Regions from separate parts of the Shewanella colwelliana genome, predicted to be linked through region 3. Evidence: predicted binding sites of a transcription regulator. Region 3 holds the regulator's gene; each other region holds the start of a gene.

What was found. Region 3 encodes sigma-54, which starts transcription at its own class of promoters, with help from an activator protein. Its sites were predicted from a motif close to GTTGGCACGNNNNTNGNNT; they were not measured.
Region 1: the regulator sigma-54 is predicted to act here: its motif matches at 1,952-1,970, upstream of BEL05_RS19010 (YccF domain-containing protein).
Region 2: the regulator sigma-54 is predicted to act here: its motif matches at 1,545-1,563, upstream of fliE (flagellar hook-basal body complex protein FliE).

Annotation. Positions count from the first base shown of each region.
Region 1 covers NZ_MCBT01000048.1:270,646-276,657, reverse strand. Annotated here, with positions in the region: gene BEL05_RS19020 (mechanosensitive ion channel family protein) at 1-93, opposite strand, end outside; gene BEL05_RS20965 (hypothetical protein) at 550-723, shown strand; gene BEL05_RS19015 (pyridoxal-phosphate dependent enzyme) at 871-1,803, opposite strand; gene BEL05_RS19010 (YccF domain-containing protein) at 2,006-2,413, shown strand; gene BEL05_RS19005 (substrate-binding periplasmic protein) at 2,465-3,169, opposite strand; gene BEL05_RS19000 (PGPGW domain-containing protein) at 3,501-3,731, shown strand; gene BEL05_RS18995 (cytochrome-c peroxidase) at 3,947-4,939, shown strand; gene BEL05_RS18990 (DUF6508 domain-containing protein) at 5,003-5,359, opposite strand; gene BEL05_RS18985 (LysR family transcriptional regulator) at 5,585-6,012, opposite strand, start outside.
Region 2 covers NZ_MCBT01000018.1:131,119-137,130, reverse strand. Annotated here, with positions in the region: gene BEL05_RS07320 (sensor histidine kinase) at 1-85, shown strand, start outside; gene BEL05_RS07315 (sigma-54-dependent transcriptional regulator) at 78-1,424, shown strand; gene fliE (flagellar hook-basal body complex protein FliE) at 1,617-1,949, shown strand; gene fliF (flagellar basal-body MS-ring/collar protein FliF) at 2,021-3,712, shown strand; gene fliG (flagellar motor switch protein FliG) at 3,705-4,754, shown strand; gene fliH (flagellar assembly protein FliH) at 4,754-5,737, shown strand; gene fliI (flagellar protein export ATPase FliI) at 5,706-6,012, shown strand, end outside.
Region 3 covers NZ_MCBT01000043.1:126,833-132,844, forward strand. Annotated here, with positions in the region: gene lptB (LPS export ABC transporter ATP-binding protein) at 1-278, shown strand, start outside; gene BEL05_RS13600 (RNA polymerase factor sigma-54) at 405-1,889, shown strand; gene hpf (ribosome hibernation promoting factor) at 1,920-2,207, shown strand; gene ptsN (PTS IIA-like nitrogen regulatory protein PtsN) at 2,210-2,653, shown strand; gene rapZ (RNase adapter RapZ) at 2,650-3,498, shown strand; gene BEL05_RS13620 (HPr family phosphocarrier protein) at 3,491-3,766, shown strand; gene mgtE (magnesium transporter) at 3,842-5,209, shown strand; gene BEL05_RS13630 (response regulator transcription factor) at 5,351-6,012, shown strand, end outside.

The sequences.
Region 1 (6,012 bases), on a different contig from region 3:
AGCTTGTACAACACTTGTTGGTTCAGCAGCATTAGCTACCAAAGCAAAAGCTGATAGGAATAAAACCCACCCCAAAAAAAATTTGTTATGCATCCTAGCCTCAAAAAATTAACAAAAGCCTATGAATTCTAGCATTTATTACAGATAACAAAAGATACTAAACAACGCATTTGCGCAAAAACACTAACCTTATAAGTCTCCCATCAAAACTATTTGACAAGCGAATGCTTGTCGGTATACTGGCTGGAAGTTTGAGACTCCCTGTCCTGTATTCTTGTTTCGCTAGACCATTGTCATCGCATCCAACTAATCCAGCAGTCCCCTTAACACGTCATATCATTGTCATAAAACCATGATTTACTGTGTACATCCCAGTATCTCGGTGGCTAGACAAAGAGCAAAGCCAGCCACCATTGAAATGCTGATGATTAGTTTAAGGGAAATGGGTTATCTCAAATGTTTTTAACTCATCTTTTGCATAAGCTAAGGATATTTTATTATTGAATTTAAACTGTTAAGCAAACAGTCAACACTATAGGAGTATGACCTATGTCGTACAAAATGAATGGACATGAGATCACGGTTAATTTTCCCGTTGCCTCTATTTCCTTGAACAAATCTTCTATCGCTTTCACCGATAGTTTAGGTAAAAACAAGCAAACATTTTCTAAGCGGGTCGAAGCACTTCAATTTATGAAATGGTTGCTGTCTAGCAATAAATAACTAACCACCGCTATTCGATACACCTCCTCTCACCGTATCGAAGGTTGCTGTTGCAACAAGTAGGATTGACATCATCTGTCAACGACTCAGCAAATCACTTGTCTCAGGTTGTATCACTTTCACAGATACTAACCTGAGCCGGGTAGATTAATCAGCTTTACCACTCAATGGATACTTTCTCTGATACCTTGGCAACATCGACTCATTGCCCAGTAAGCCTCCCTGATGCAAATATACAATAGTTTCATGACTATTCTCGGCCATGTAATGGGTTAAATTAAGCCAGCCTAGTGGATCATAAAGCAACTCAAAAGTAATTCCCGTTTTATTCACTTTGTTCCAAATATCATAAAACTCTCGATAGAGCTTGCCAAAATGATAACGTTTTGCCAATGCGACCACATGTGGGTGATGGGATAGATTTGCTGACAGTTGGGTAAACTGAGCATTCAAATAAGTACAATCTCCAACAACAGCGCAGGTGACAACTTTGATACTGGAGGCAAGTTCGTAAAAGCTCTTTTGCAAAAATAACGCTGTAGTACCAGTGCCAGAAGGAAGGAAAACGGTAAGTTCTGCCAAATTTTGTTGTTTTTTCCACTCGTTCAATTCCATCGCTAACCGCCGAACGCCAAACTCAGCATAAGCACATCGACCACCTTCAGGCACAAATAGAGTATTTTGCTGATTGGGCAGGATCTCCTGCTCTATGTAATCTAATGCAGCACGCCCTTGCCGATCACTGCATAAGCTTAAATCGATAATATTGGCGCCATTATTAAGCGCACCCAAATAATTGCCACTTGGATTATCACGTAGGTGACTGGCAATGTGATCGACATAAAAGTCCAAACGCCAACCCTTTAGTTGCGCTAACGCTGACATTGAATAGAGCGAATTAGCCTGAGGAGAGCCGTAGCCAATCAGCCGACATATGCCGTCAAACTCATGCTGCAAAAAATGGGCAAATTTGCGCGCTTTATTACCAGAAAAATAGGGGTGCAACAGATCGTCGCGTTTAACGAAAACTCGATATCCGTCAACGTTGATGCTATGGATCGGGGTATTAGCTAACTTCATTATCTTGAGCGTCTTTAGAGGAGACGGCCATTTTACCCTGTATATGGATCGATGAGCAATCTGACTAACTTTAGGCATAATATGTCACACCTTAACAATAGCTCATCCGTAAAAAGCAATTATAACACAAATAATCAGTAACTTAACAGTTGGCACGCTATCTGCTTATCACTTAAGTAGATAAGGGAAATAGGAAATTGATATGCCAATTCTAAGATTAATATTTAATATTGCGTGGTTTATTTTAGGCGGGTTCGTCATGGGCTTAGCTTGGTGGCTAGCTGGACTTCTTTGCTTCATTAGTATTATAGGCATTCCGTTTGGCCGAGCCTGTTTCGTCATTGGCGAGATGGCATTTTGGCCCTTTGGACAGGATAATATTAACCGAAAGGCACTCACAGGTGTGGAAGATATAGGCACAGGTCCACTGGGTTTAGTCGGTAATATTGTGTGGTTCTTATTCTTTGGGGTTTGGTTGGCAATTGGGCATATCACTCATGCGTTAGCGTGTTTTGTTACCATTATAGGCATCCCGTTTGGGATAGCGCATTTAAAACTGGCGCTGTTAAGCTTGACGCCTATAGGTCAAACCATCACAGCCAAAGCATAATCTTAATTGCTTAAAATATTCGCGACATGAATGGCTGCCAACCGCGGCCATTCATAGCGACTTAAGATATTCATCGACCACCTGGTTGATATCGATACGCGCCAAACCCTCGTTATATATCTCACGCCACTTAATGCCCTCATCGCTATTTTTAAATGCCACATAAAGCTTTTTTGTATCAAGCAGTTGCTTATTTATTTGCAGTTTTTCGCCTAACCCCACTAAATGTGGTTGCGCCACTAAATAGTTAAACACATAGAGATCCATCACAGCTCCAGGAATGCGCCCTGTGGCTACTTTTCGAATATTGTGTTCATCGGAACTAACCGTTTCGACTGGTTGCCGGCCAGAGTCGATCATCTCATCCAACTCCAGTGTATTAACGTAATCCCTTACGACACCTAAGGTGTAGCGGTTAAGATCTGTAATCCTGGACCATTGCATAGGGAACAGATGATGCTCTATTATCCCTAAGGGACTTTCGCCCATGGAACTGGAAAAAACAAACTGATCGGTTGGATGGTAGTATTCGGGGAAATAGCCCATATAGATGGAATCTTCACGATTAACAACGCGGATTGTTCGACTCCATGGATAGTAATCGACTTTCAACTCATGTCCCATGGCATTCAATGCGGCTCGTGCGACCACAACACTTGCGCCGCCGCCTTTAAGTGTCTCACCACTATATGGCGGCCAATTTAAAGACGATAATACTAAGGTGTCAGCGCGACTGTGGATTGCTGTTACCAACATCAATAGCCCACTCGTGATGAGGCAAAATATCATCCACAAAACAGATCTGCTATCGACAGTAAAAGTAGCATTCACTATGTCTAATTCCTCTATTTACTTTTAAAGTCATCTTTCATAAAAGAGATACAGTAACCATCCTTCTTTAAGAATCTAATTAACTCCACCAGCAAGCAATTGAACCATTGCCACTTATACTGCAGGCTCTTTCAAAAAGCACAACACTATAACTAACGTTGACCCATAAATCCTTTTGTTACAAATATTGATTCGCAATATGGGGAAAAATGATGCACAACAAGTATAGTTAATATCTGCATTACAAGGGGTAAACATGTTACGAAAAACAGTTATTACGATTGTGGGAGGCGGATTAACCCTGTTAGGTACGGCTTTGATCGTCTTACCAGGGCCTGCTTGGTTATTACTCCCTATCGGGCTAGCAGTGCTGAGTCTAGAATACTCATGGGCAAAACGTTGGCTAAAAAAGAGTCAGCGCTTCATGAGCCATAGCGCCAATTTGCTTGATAAGAAGATTAGGGATTATCGCTACCGAAAGCCATAAAGCGGTCAATATCACACATTACCCCATAAGCGTGAGGTACTGCAATGAGCCTATCCTTAGTGATAACCCCTGTCTGTGATCTAAATCGTATAACCTCAATCCAAAATAGCGATAGTCTCAATCTAAACAATACGTTATAAGTACTCAGTTAAAAAATCTACACTAGCTTCAAGTTAATAACCCTACATTTAGCATGTATTTATATGAGGTTTTAGATGAAGCAACTTAGTACACTTAGTATTGCCGTAATCACCACACTGGCCAGCCACTCTTTGCTTGCCCAAGAGCCAATTGCAATAATCGAACCAGCCAAAATCTCTCAGCCTGAAAAAGTTGAGTTGGGTAAAATGCTATTTTTTGAACCACGCCTATCTAAATCTGGGTTCATCTCTTGCAACTCATGCCACAACCTTTCGTTAGGTGGCGTTGATGCATTGCCAACCTCTATTGGCCACAACTGGCAACAGGGCCCTATTAACTCTCCCACGGTCCTCAATGCTGAATATGGTTTAGCCCAATTTTGGGACGGCAGAGCAAAAGATCTGCAAGAGCAAGCAGCAGGCCCGATTGCAAATCCCAAAGAGATGGGCTTTACCCACGAATTGGCCGTATCTACCATCGACTCTATGCCAGGGTATCAGAGCCGTTTTGCAGCGATTTATGGTAAAGATAGCGTAAATATTGACAATATCACCGATGCCATTGCTGAGTTTGAAAAGACCTTAGTCACCCCAAATAGCCCTTTTGACAAGTACCTTGAAGGTGACAAAGAGGCGATCAGTGAAAGTGCGCAAGCAGGTTACCAGCTATTTAAAGATAAGGCTTGTAGCAGTTGCCATAATGGCCCTGCGGTTGGAGGAACTATGTACATGAAAATGGGACTTGTTAAGCCATTCCACACGAATAACCCAGCAGAAGGTCGCATCGCTGTAACCGGTAAGGAATCGGATAAGCACGTGTTTAAAGTACCAACCCTAAGAAATATTGAACTAACCTACCCCTACTTCCACGATGGTGAAACTTGGACCTTAGAAGAAGCAGTTAATACAATGGCCGACATCCAACTTGGTGCAGCATTGACAGAAAAAGAAACCAAAGAGATGGTCAGCTTCTTAAAAAGTCTTACAGGTGAGCAGCCGCAAATTACCTTACCTATTTTACCGCCGTCCAATGCTAATACTCCAAGACCACTGCCGTTTACTAACTAGTCTAGGTTAACTAAAAACACGTGGAGGTTATTGCCAATATTGGGATAACCTCGTTTACACCATTTATACGGCGACTTGATAACTTAGCTGAGTCAAACGGTCTACAATCGCAATTAGCACACCTTGGCGGCGCATGTTATTAAGCACCCCAGGGCTAAAGCGCTCTAAACGCGCCATTGCAGTCAACAACAACTGACATTCATAAAAGCTTGCATCGCCTATATAGTCAGGCCTATCGACGAGATAGCTATGCTGATACCACTCATCCCAATTTAACTGCGCCAGTAGCAACCCATTATGATCCATCGCTTCCATAAAACCATATAAATGCTCGGCCAAGACCAGATGTTCTCCAGGTGTCAGCTTGGTTCTATATTGACTATTGATGTTTGCCATCTGGACTGATGATAACCCATTCATATCGATCTCCTCATTATTGCAGATCGCAATTAAGCCTATCCTTAAACGGCTAAATTGACGGTCGCTCGCCAATATATTTAATCTGCATAACCCATACCACTTAGTTGCTGACAAGTGTATGGAACGCTTACTGAACACACGCTTAACGATTGCAGGAGAGTCTCTATCTAAGGAAATCTATCAATAAGACGTAAGTGAGGACTTCTCTTATAGCTATCAATCTACTTAGCTGATTGTCGAGCCTGTGGGTAGATTATGAAATCGGCTAAACTCTTTTAATATCAGATCGGTAAATAAACGACCAGCACGGCCCAACGGGCGGTCCATAGTCGACACTAATTGGGGGGTAAAGCTGAAGCGGCTGCCCCCTAAGAAATCCAACTCAACAAGGCTTTCCAGAGCAAGTTCATCTTTAATAAGAAACTCAGGCATCCAACCGAAGCCCAATCCCATCAGCAGTGCATTTTTTTTCATAATGAACCCCGACAGAAAAAACACCTTATCTCCACCAAACTGCAACTCATCACTGTTGTGCTTGCCGGGCGAAGAATCTTCGATGGTTAACTCCACATGTTGCAGTAACTCATACAAGCTTACATCAGTCGCACTCGCAAGTGGGTGCTGTGCAGATACGACCAACATACTGCGAATTT
Region 2 (6,012 bases), on a different contig from region 3:
AAATTGTATTAAAGGTAGAGGTTGCCGCGCATCATTTACATTGCCTGCGCTGGACGAAAACGTGATGGAGGTGTCCCATGTCTGAAGCAAAGCTACTGTTAGTTGAAGATGATGCTGCGCTGCGTGAGGCGTTGGTTGATACCTTGCTATTAGCCCAATATGAGTGTGTTGACGTTAACTCTGCCGAAGCCGCGATTATTGCACTTAAAGAGCATCAATTTGATATGGTGATCAGTGATGTGCAGATGGAGGGTATTGGTGGGCTCGGGCTTGTCAATTACCTACAGCAACATCATAGCCAACTGCCGATATTATTGATGACGGCATTTGCAACAATAGATAATGCAGTAAGCGCCATAAAACTGGGCGCGGTTGATTATTTAGCCAAGCCGTTTGCACCTGAAGTATTATTAAATCAGGTTTCACGTTATCTAAAACCCAAGTTGGTTCAGAACCAACCTATTGTAGCCGATGATAAGAGTTTGGCTTTATTGGGTCTTGCACAAAAGGTTGCAGCATCAGATGCATCAGTAATGATCCTAGGGCCAAGTGGTTCAGGTAAAGAGGTGTTAGCGCGTTATATTCATCAAAACAGCAGTCGAATTGATGGCCCATTTGTTGCCATAAACTGTGCTGCTATTCCTGAAAATATGCTTGAAGCGACGCTTTTTGGTTATGAAAAAGGTGCATTTACTGGGGCTTACCAAGCTTGCCCTGGGAAATTTGAACAGGCGCAAGGCGGAACATTATTACTCGATGAAATATCTGAAATGGATTTAGGTTTGCAAGCCAAGCTATTGCGGGTACTTCAAGAGCGAGAAGTTGAAAGGTTAGGTGGTCGAAAAACCATTAAGCTGGATGTGAGGGTGCTTGCGACATCGAATCGAGACTTGAAAGCGATAGTGTCGCAAGGAGAGTTTAGAGAAGATCTTTATTACCGTATTAACGTATTCCCGCTCACTTGGCCTGCACTTTATCAACGACCTGCAGATATTCTGCCGCTTGCACGTCACCTTGTTTTGCGTCATGCAGAGACGTCTGGGATGGCATCATCACCATTAATTGATGAGTCAGCCTGTCGACGTCTATTGACCCATCGCTGGCCAGGTAATGTACGTGAATTGGATAATGTGATTCAACGCGCACTCATTTTACAAACGGGCGAGTCGATTACTGCTAGTGATATTATTATCGATGCGCAGGATGTGATTTTAGATAAGGATTTATTGACCGAGGCTCAGCCTCCAGAGATGGATGGTTTGGGTGATGAACTTAAAGCCCAAGAGCATGTGATTATTCTTGAAACCTTGTCCCAATGTAACGGCAGTCGAAAGTTGGTCGCTGAGAAATTGGGGATCAGTGCGCGAACTCTTAGATACAAAATGGCTCGCATGCGTGACATTGGCATACAGATCCCTGCTTAGGGGCGATGAACACCAGATATGGTGCTCACCTCAACATTAGGGCGAATGGTTAATACCGTTCGCCGCTCTTTTTTACCTATCTAGACATCCCCAAAGTATTCCTCTCATTGATACAGTCAATTTGGCAAACATTTTGCATTACCCTATTTAACGAGTGAATTTCGTCAAATATTCGGCGACAGAGAGGTTAGTATGCAGATTGGTGCCAACTCATTATTACAAGAGATGCAAACGCTTAGCGGCGAAATAAAGCCTAATGGGCTCACATCTGGCATAACGCAGCAGGTCGCCAATACCAGTGGTAGTGATTTCGGCCAGTTGCTTTCCCAAGCCGTTGGCAGTGTCAATTCACTGCAAGCAAACTCTTCGTCTATGCAAACCAGACTCGATATGGGCGATACGCGAGTGACCCTGTCTGATACGGTCATTGCGCGTGAAAAAGCCAGTGTAGCATTTGAAGCGACAGTGCAGGTGCGTAACAAGCTGGTTGAAGCTTACAAAGAGATTATGAGTATGCCAGTTTAAGGCATGCCATTTTCAATGATTTTTAATGACACCATGATCAAGAAAAGCAGGTATCTATAGTGAGCACAGATATGGTAGTTGGAACAAATTCCACTGCAGGTGATATGTTAGCCGGTGGGGTTCAAGAGGAGCATAAGCCAAGAGGTAGTGCCTTTGGTGGTGTCGATATGCTACGCCAAGTGACTATGATATTGGCCTTAGCTATCTGTTTAGCCTTAGCGGTGTTCGTCATGTTGTGGGCACAAGAACCAGAGTATCGCCCATTAGGCAAGATGGATACGCAAGAGATGGTGCAAGTGCTCGACGTACTTGATAAAAACAAAGTGAAGTATCAAATTGAAGTTGATGTGCTCAAAGTACCCGAAGATCAATATCAACAAGTTAAAATGATGTTGAGTCGCGCTGGTATAGATAACAGTGCCGCCAAAAATGACTTCCTTACCCAAGATAGTGGCTTTGGTGTGAGTCAACGTATGGAGTCGGCGAGACTCAAACATAGCCAAGAGCAAAACTTGGCTCGTACCATAGAAGAGCTTAATAGTGTTAGTCGCGCTAAAGTTATTCTCGCCATCCCTAAAGAAAATGTGTTTGCTAGAAATCGTTCTAAGCCTAGTGCAACTGTGGTTATCAACACCCGCCGTGGTGGGTTAGGACAAGAAGAGGTCGATTCCATTGTCGATATTGTTGCATCGGCAGTCCATGGTTTAGAACCCACACGTGTGACGGTCACAGACTCAAATGGTCGTTTATTAAATTCTGGCAGTCAGGATGGTGTGTCGGCTAGAGCAAGACGTGAATTAGAACTTGTTCAACAAAAAGAAGCAGAGTACCGCAGCAAGATAGATTCCATTTTAATGCCAATCCTTGGGCCAGAGAATTTTACAGCCCAAGTTGATGTCAACATGGACTTCACCGCTGTTGAGCAAACAGCAAAGCGCTATAATCCCGATCTTCCAGCAGTGCGCAGTGAAATGACGGTGGAAAATAATTCTACGGGTTCATCGACTGGTGGTATTCCTGGGGCATTGAGCAATCAACCGCCAATGGAAGCCAACATCCCGCAAAATGCTACTGAAAACCAAGAAGCCAATACGAATCCAGGCTCCAGTCATAAAGAGGCGACTCGTAACTATGAACTGGATACTACAATTAGTCATACGCGCCAACAAATTGGTGTGGTCAGACGGGTGAGTGTCTCAGTGGCCGTTGATTTTAAAACGGGGGCCGCAGGTGAAGACGGTCAAGTATCACGTGTGGCGAGAACCGAACAAGAGATGGCAAATATACGCCGTTTATTAGAGGGGGCAGTTGGATTTAACACCCAACGTGGTGACATGATTGAAGTGGTCACTGTGCCATTTATGGACCAACTTATCGAGGAAGCGCCCGCCCCAGAACTTTGGGAACAGCCATGGTTCTGGCGAGCGATTAAGTTAGTCATGGGTGGTATTATTATCTTAGCGCTGATTATTTTTGTGGTGAGACCAATGCTTAAACGCTTGATTTACCCTGATGCGCATAACATGCCAGATGAGCCATCACTGGGTGATGAGCTCGCCGAGATTGAAGATCAGTACGCTGCCGATACACTGGGGATGCTTAATCGACCCGATGCAGAGTACAGTTATGCCGATGATGGTTCAATTTTGATCCCCGATCTGCATAAAGACGATGATATGATCAAAGCTATTCGTGCGTTAGTGGCTAATGAGCCTGAACTTTCCACGCAAGTCGTTAAGGGTTGGTTACAAGACAATGAGTGATGAAAAGAGTGTAGTCGCCACCGGCGCATCGGGTGAATTTAATGTCGATGACCTAACGGGTATCGAGAAAACCGCGATTTTGTTGTTGAGCTTGAGTGAGGCGGATGCAGCGTCAATTTTAAAGCATCTAGAACCCAAGCAAGTGCAAAAGGTGGGTATGTCGATGGCCGCCATGAAGGACTTTGGTCAAAACAAAGTGATTGGTGTGCATAAGCTGTTTCTTGAAGAGGTCCAAAAGTACTCATCTATTGGTTTTAATAGTGAAGAGTTTGTCAGAAAGGCATTAACTGCCGCCTTAGGTGAAGATAAGGCGGGTAATCTGATTGAACAGATCATTATGGGCGGTGGGGCTAAGGGTCTAGAATCGTTGAAATGGATGGATGCAAGACAAGTTGCGACCATCATTCAAAACGAGCACCCTCAGATCCAAACTATTGTTTTGTCCTACTTGGAGCCAGATCAAGCTGCAGAAATTTTTGCACAGGCGCCAGAAAATACCCGTCTCGATTTAATGATGCGTATTGCAAATCTAGAAGAGGTTCAGCCAGCTGCACTGCAAGAGCTTAATGACATCATGGAAAAACAGTTTGCCGGTCAAGGCGGTGCGCAAGCCGCTAAGATGGGTGGTCTGAAGGCAGCAGCTAACATTATGAACTACCTAGATACCGGGGTAGAAAGTCAGCTAATGGAAACTATGCGCGAATCTGATGAAGAGATGGCACAGCAGATCCAAGATCTGATGTTTGTATTTGAAAACCTCTCTGATGTGGACGATATGGGCATACAAACCTTACTACGCGAAGTACAACAAGACGTACTGATGAAGGCGTTGAAAGGGGCTGACGATCTGCTTAAAGATAAGATTCTACGTAACATGTCTAAACGTGCGGCAGAACTACTTAAAGATGATTTAGAGGCAATGGGTCCAATTCGCATCAGCGAAGTTGAAGTGGCTCAAAAAGAGATCTTGTCTATTGCTAGACGCCTTAGTGATGCGGGTGAAATCATCCTTGGCGGCGGTGGCGGAGAAGAGTTCTTATAATGACAAATCCAGACGATCAAGCTGATAAAACTGCGGCGCATGAGGAGAGTCAAACAGGCTTTAGCCATTGGCAGTTGCCCGATGTTACGCCTGTGGTCGATACGTCGGCAGAAAACATGTTTGGTCGTAAGGCGGCTCAACGCGAACCTGTGGAAGTTGAGCAACGTATTTTACCGCCGACGTTGGCTGAAATAGAAGAGATTAGAGCCGAGGCGGAAACCGAAGGTTTTTCCCAAGGGCAACAGCAAGGTTATCAAGAGGGATTAGAGAAGGGGCGTTTAGCTGGTCTTGAGCAAGGGCATCAAGAGGGCTTTAGCCAAGGCCATGAGCAAGGCTTGGAAGAGGGGTTAGCGCAAGCCGCTGAAAAAATCGCTCAGTTTGATACATTACTGGCGCAGTTCAGTGCACCGCTTTCGTTGCTGGATACTGAGATAGAGCAATCGTTGGTTAAATTAAGCATGTCGCTGGCAAAGTGTGTCATTGGTCATGAACTGAACACTCATCCTGAACATATTCTCACTGCATTGCGTCAAGGCATTGATGCGTTACCGCTTAAAGAGCAGGGTATCAATGTGCGCTTACATCCAGAGGATTTGGCATTAGTTCATCAACTCTACGGCAAAGAACAACTTGAGAAAAATCGTTGGCAACTCGAAAGTGATCCGTCATTACGTCAAGGTGAGTGTGTCGTCAGCAATGTTCGCAGCCGCGTAGACATGGGGTTAGAACACCGCATTGCAGCCGTGTTTGAGGGATTAGTGCAGAGCGATAATCGGCTGGAGCAGCAAAAAGTGCAACAGCAACAGGCGATAGAGCAACAGTTGACTGCGGATAAGTCCACTACAGCGTCGATAGACGAGATGGCTGGAGGCGATGAGTCTGCATCGGTCAACCCTACAACAGCCAGTCCCGTCGCCGATAACCCCCAAACTGACTTGAGTGAACAATCCCATGACGACCCGTCAACACCAACTGCTCAATAAACTTAATCTACATGAGCAGCAAGTTAACGCTTTCTTGCCAGATGCCAGCGGTCAGCTGGTACGAGTGGTAGGGTTAACCCTCGAAGCCACCGGTTGTCGAGCACCTGTTGGAAGCCTATGCAGTATAGAAACCATGGCGGGCGACCTCATTGCTGAAGTCGTCGGCTTTGACGATGAATTACTCTATTTGATGCCGATTGAAGAACTTAGAGGTGTAATGCCTGGTGCAAGAGTCACGCCGCTTGGAGAGCAAACAGGCCTTAATGTTGGTCTGG
Region 3 (6,012 bases):
GCGCTCTGGCCGCTAACCCTAAATTTATTTTGCTAGATGAGCCGTTTGCGGGGGTTGACCCAATCTCGGTTATCGACATCAAAAAAATCATTGAACAGCTCAAAAACCGTGGACTGGGTGTGTTAATCACCGACCATAATGTACGAGAAACATTAGACGTGTGTGAAAAGGCCTATATCGTTAGCCATGGCAACTTAATCGCTGAAGGCACACCTGCAGAGATCTTGGATAACCAACAAGTGCGAGCGGTGTACTTAGGCGAACAATTCAAGCTATAGTTAATTTAGAAGCGCTATAACAAAGCGTATCTCCTTGACCAAAGCGGAGTATGGGTTACCCGCTTACCTCAAGGAATAATCAAGCTTTCTCATTTAAAAAATTAAAATCAAGGGAATAGCAGTACGATGAAAGCGTCACTTCAGCTCAAAATGGGTCAGCATTTAACCATGACTCCACAGTTACAGCAGGCGATTCGTCTGTTGCAATTGTCGTCACTGGAACTGCAACAAGAGATCCAACAAGCATTAGAATCTAATCCGTTACTCGAGTTAGATGAAGAGCAAGAGGGTGCCAACACCGAATCACAGCAAGATGACGGCGATAACTTTGATACTAACTACGATAACAAGATTGAAGTTGATTCCAGCCAAGATAATTCGAGTTTAGAGACGTCTGACGCCCTGACTCAAGATTCCATGCCCGATGAGTTGCCCGTAGATACCACTTGGGATGAGATGTATACCGCTTCCCCCAACTCAAGTTCTGGCGCAATGCGTGATGACGATATGCCTTTCCAAGGTGAAACTACCGAGGGCCTCTACGAACACTTAGAGTGGCAAAAAAATCTCACCCCTTTTTCAGACAATGACTTGGCCATCGCCACCGCAATTATTGACGCTATTGATGAGCGTGGATATCTCACCCAAAACTGTGATGATATTCTTGAAGCTATGGGCGACCCTGAAATAGAGCTCGATGAAGTTGAAGCAGTTTTAAAACGTGTGCAACACTTCGACCCCATAGGCGTAGCCGCTAGGGACTTAAGTGAATGCCTCACGATTCAGCTAACACAATACAGTAATGACACGCCACACATCGACAATGCAAGAATGCTTATCAGCGAACACTTAGACCTGATCGCAGGGCGTGATTTCCGCTTATTGATGCGCAAAACTAAGCTAAAAGAAGATGATCTGCGTGATGCAATTGCGCTGATTCAGACTCTGAATCCACGCCCAGGATTAGCCATTACAGCCAGTCGTGATGAGTACGTGATCCCAGATGTTACAGTGACCAAGAAAAAAGGCCGCTGGGTGGTTGAGCTAAATCCAGATAGTATGCCTAAAATTAATGTTAACCAGCATTATGCGGCAATGGCACGAAGTACCAAGAGCCAAGCTGACGGACAATTTATCCGTGGTCACCTTCAAGAAGCAAAGTGGTTTTTAAAGAGTCTAGAAAGCCGTAACGACACACTACTTAAAGTCACCAACTGCATCGTTGATTTCCAACAGGGTTTCTTTGAATTTGGTGAAGAAGCGATGAAGCCCATGGTGCTCAATGATATCGCCGAAGCGGTTGAAATGCATGAATCCACTATCTCGCGTGTGACCACCCAAAAATATATGCACACCCCACGCGGTATTTTTGAACTAAAATATTTCTTCTCCAGCCACGTTGGTACCGATGATGGTGGAGAATGCTCATCAACAGCGATACGCGCCTTTATTAAGAAGCTTGTTGCTGCTGAAAACCAGAAGAAACCATTAAGCGATAGCAAAATGGCACAATTATTGGCTGAACAAGGGATTAAGGTCGCTCGACGCACCATTGCTAAGTATCGAGAGGCGATGTTGATCCCGCCGTCGAATCAGCGCAAAAGTTTATAATCAACAACTGGAAACCGGAGGAGTAAATTTATGCAAATAAACCTGACTGGGCACCACATCGAGATAACCCAATCTCTACGGAACTATGTTGAAGAAAAATTTACAAAACTTGAACGACATTTCGATCAGATCAATAATGTCCACGTTGTATTAAATGTCGAAAAAATGCAGCAAAAAGTTGAAGCTAAGTTACGTCTCCGTGGTGGAGAAGTCTTCGCAACATCAGAACATTCGGATATGTACGCCGCAATAGACTCCCTGATAGACAAGTTAGATCGTCAGGTCATTAAACACAAAGAGAAGCTTACTAAACATTAACGATGGAACTTAGTACCATCCTGCAGCCGGAGTGCACTACCTGCGCGACCCCGGGCAGTAAGAAAAAGGTACTGGAACTTATCAGCGACTTAGCCGCTGTCCAGTACCCGACCCTCTCCTCTCAAGAGATATTTGAAAGCCTTCTGGCGAGAGAAAAAATGGGCAGCACAGGTATAGGTAATGGTATCGCGATTCCCCATGGGCGACTCTCAAGTATAGAGCAACCAGTGGCTGTTCTCGTAAAATGTGCTGAACCTATTGCATTTGATGCAATAGATAATCAGCCAGTCGATATCCTTTTTGCATTACTGGTGCCCGCAGATCAATGCGAGCAACATCTTAGTACTTTGGCCGCCATGGCTGAAAAGCTCAATGATAAAGCCATCATGAAGCAGCTAAGAAAAACCCAGGATGAGGCAGAACTCTATCAGGTGATCACTCAATGAAGTTGGTTATGGTGTCCGGCCGATCAGGCTCGGGAAAGTCAGTTGCACTAAGGGTCCTTGAAGATCTTGGGTATTACTGTGTTGATAATTTACCTTTGCAGATGGTGGAGTCATTACTAAACCAGCTAAAAGGCAGCAATGAGTTAGTCGCCATTAGCGTCGATGTTCGTAATATGCCGAGCGGTGATATTCAACTCGAAAAGCAGTTGGCTAACTTGCCTAAAGACACCAAACTACTGAGCTTTTTTCTCAACTCATCTGACGATGTGTTGCTCAAGCGTTACAGTGAAACTCGGCGTCTTCATCCGCTTTCTCGCTCAAAAGTTTCTCTTAAAGAAGCTATTCAGCTTGAAGGTAAGATGCTTGAACCTATCGCTAAGCTCGTTGACCATTACATTGATACCTCTACGCTCAATATTTATGATCTCAGCGACAAAGTACGCGAGATCTTACTTGGCACCGTAGATAAAGAGTTAGTGATCAATTTTGAGTCGTTCGGCTTCAAATACGGAATGCCCAGTGAAGCTGACTTCATGTTTGATGCGCGCTTCTTACCTAATCCACATTGGGAAGCAGAGTTAAGACCACTCACAGGTCTAGACGAACCCGTGCAACTGTTTTTAAGCCAACAACCCTTAGTGAGTAAGTTTATTTGGCAGATAGAAAATCTGTTAGAAACTTGGTTGCCTCATCTTGAACGCAACAATCGCAGTTACCTCACAATTGCCATTGGTTGTACTGGCGGTCAACATCGCTCGGTCTATGTCACCGATCAATTAGCGAAACTTTTCAGCAAGAGTAAACACAAGGTTCAGGCGCGCCATCGAGAATTAAAAAATGGCTAAACTTGAGCGTCAGCTGACAATCTGTAATAAGTTGGGGCTTCATGCCCGTGCCGCCACGAAACTGGCGGTACTTGCCGCAAAATTTGATGCGCAAGTGACTCTGATTCAGGGCGATAAAACAGCGTCAGCGGCGAGTGTTTTAGGCTTGCTGATGCTTGAAACCGGCATGGGTAAAACCATCACCCTGATTAGCGAAGGCAAAGATGCCCAAGCGGCATTGGATGCCATCAGCTCGCTTATCGATGCCAAATTTGATGAAGCTGTATAATCATCACCCAATAAAACCCACAGTAGCCATTACCATTAGCTAGAATCAAATACCCCGTTCATCTAGGGAGGAGCTATGCCGATCGAAGTGTTAGACAGTGATACAAGTGATCAACGTCTAAATCAGCTTACTCAAGCCCTAAGCAGTGGGATGTTTGTCCATGTGCGCAGTATGTTGCACGACATGGCAGCCTCAGATATTGCTTTCATCTTAGAGTCATCACCACCGAGAACACGACAAGTGTTATGGCAGCTGATTGACCAAGAGCATACTGGTGAGATCCTTGACGAATTAGGCGAAGAGCTCAAAGATAATCTGATTAGGCAGATGAGTCCCGAGCGCGTAGCTAAAGCCGCCGAAGGGATGGATACCGATGATCTAGCGTATATTCTGCGTAGCCTGCCAGACAGTGTATTTAACCAAGTATTGCAGTCAATGAGGTCCCAAGATAGAGCCAGAGTAGAACAAGCCCTCTCCTATCCCGACGACACCGCAGGCAGTATCATGAACACTGATACGGTGACACTACGCCCGGATGTCAACATAGATGTAATTCTGCGCTACCTGCGTATTCGTGGCGAGCTACCACAAGCAACAGATATGCTCTATGTCGTCGATAAAAGTGACTGTTTACTCGGTGGTGTGCGTATTGCCGATCTGCTGACCTGCGACCCAAATGCCTCGATTCGTGAGATCATGAATGACGACTTAGAGGGGATCCCAGTCGGCATGGATGACGGCGAAGTGGCGCAGCTATTCGAGCGCCATGACTGGTTGTCAGCCCCTGTTGTAGATGATGACACCAACAGACTTCTGGGCCGTATCACCATCGATGATGTGGTCGATATAATTCGTGAAGACGCTGAGCACTCTATGATGGGTATGGCGGGGATGGACGACGATACCGATACCTTTGGACCAGTACTTAAAAGTACCTTTAGGCGTTCTCTGTGGTTAACCATCAACCTCTTTGCTGCACTGCTTGCCGCCTCAGTCAGTAATATGTTCGAAGGCACTTTGGAGCAATTTGCCACCATTGCCATTTTAATGACCATAGTCCCCAGCATGGGAGGCGTCGCTGGCAACCAAACCTTAGCCTTGGTTATTCGTGGTATTGCCTTAGGGCAAATAGGTCAAAGTAACTCGCGCTGGCTTATTGGTAAGGAGCTGGCGATCGGCTTTCTCAATGGCGTACTCTGGTCGATACTCGTCTTCCTTGCGGTATGGTTGTGGAAAGGAGATATTGCATTAGGGGCACTCATTGGCGGTGCCATGTTGATCAATATGACTGTTGCAGGCTTCGCAGGCGCCAGTATTCCGCTGCTACTAAAAAAACTCAATATTGACCCAGCACTGGCAGGTGGTATGGTGCTAACGACCGTCACAGATGTGATAGGTTTATTTGCTTTTCTCGGGTTAGCGACCCTGTTCTTATTGCAATAAGAACAGCCAATAGTTCATGATTTTCGATACTGGTAGCAAGCGCTCACAGTGCAAAACTTGGAATGACTAACGCAACGCATCATCGACAAATTTTTCACGTGAAATAGGCATAATACCAACGATTACATAAAGAGAGTGGCTATGCACAATACCCAAATATTAATCGTCGAAGATAACCCCGATGTTGCTGGGATATTGGCTGACTTTCTTGAGTCAGAAGGGGCTAGCGTTGATTTTGCCACCAATGGCGAACATGGGTATAACCTCGCCAAGGCCGGTGACTTCGATGCAATCATTCTCGATATCATGCTGCCTAAATTGGATGGACTCTCTGTCGCCAAACAACTACGAGAATATGGCTGTAGCACACCGATTCTGATGCTAACCGCGCTGGACGAAAAAAAAGATCTGCTCGCAGGTTTCAACTCTGGGGCTGATGATTATTTGGCTAAGCCTTTCGATCTCGATGAACTGCAAGCACGCCTAGCCGCGCTAATTAAACGTCATCAAGGCAAGGTTGCAAAAGCCTGTCTTAGCTATGGCCCTCTCACACTCAATAGCGCCGAACATAGTGTCTATCGCAATGGAATCAAGTTGTTTGTGACGCCAACCTGCTATCGAATAATCCAACTACTAATGACTCGCGCGCCTAATGTGGTAAAGCGCGAAGAGATCATTCAGCAACTTTGGGGGGAAGAAGCCCCCAGTGCCGATATTCTGCGTAGCCACATGTACCAATTGCGCAACCAGATTGATAAGCCTTTTGATTACCCATTAATCGTTACCGTCCCCAAAATAGGGTT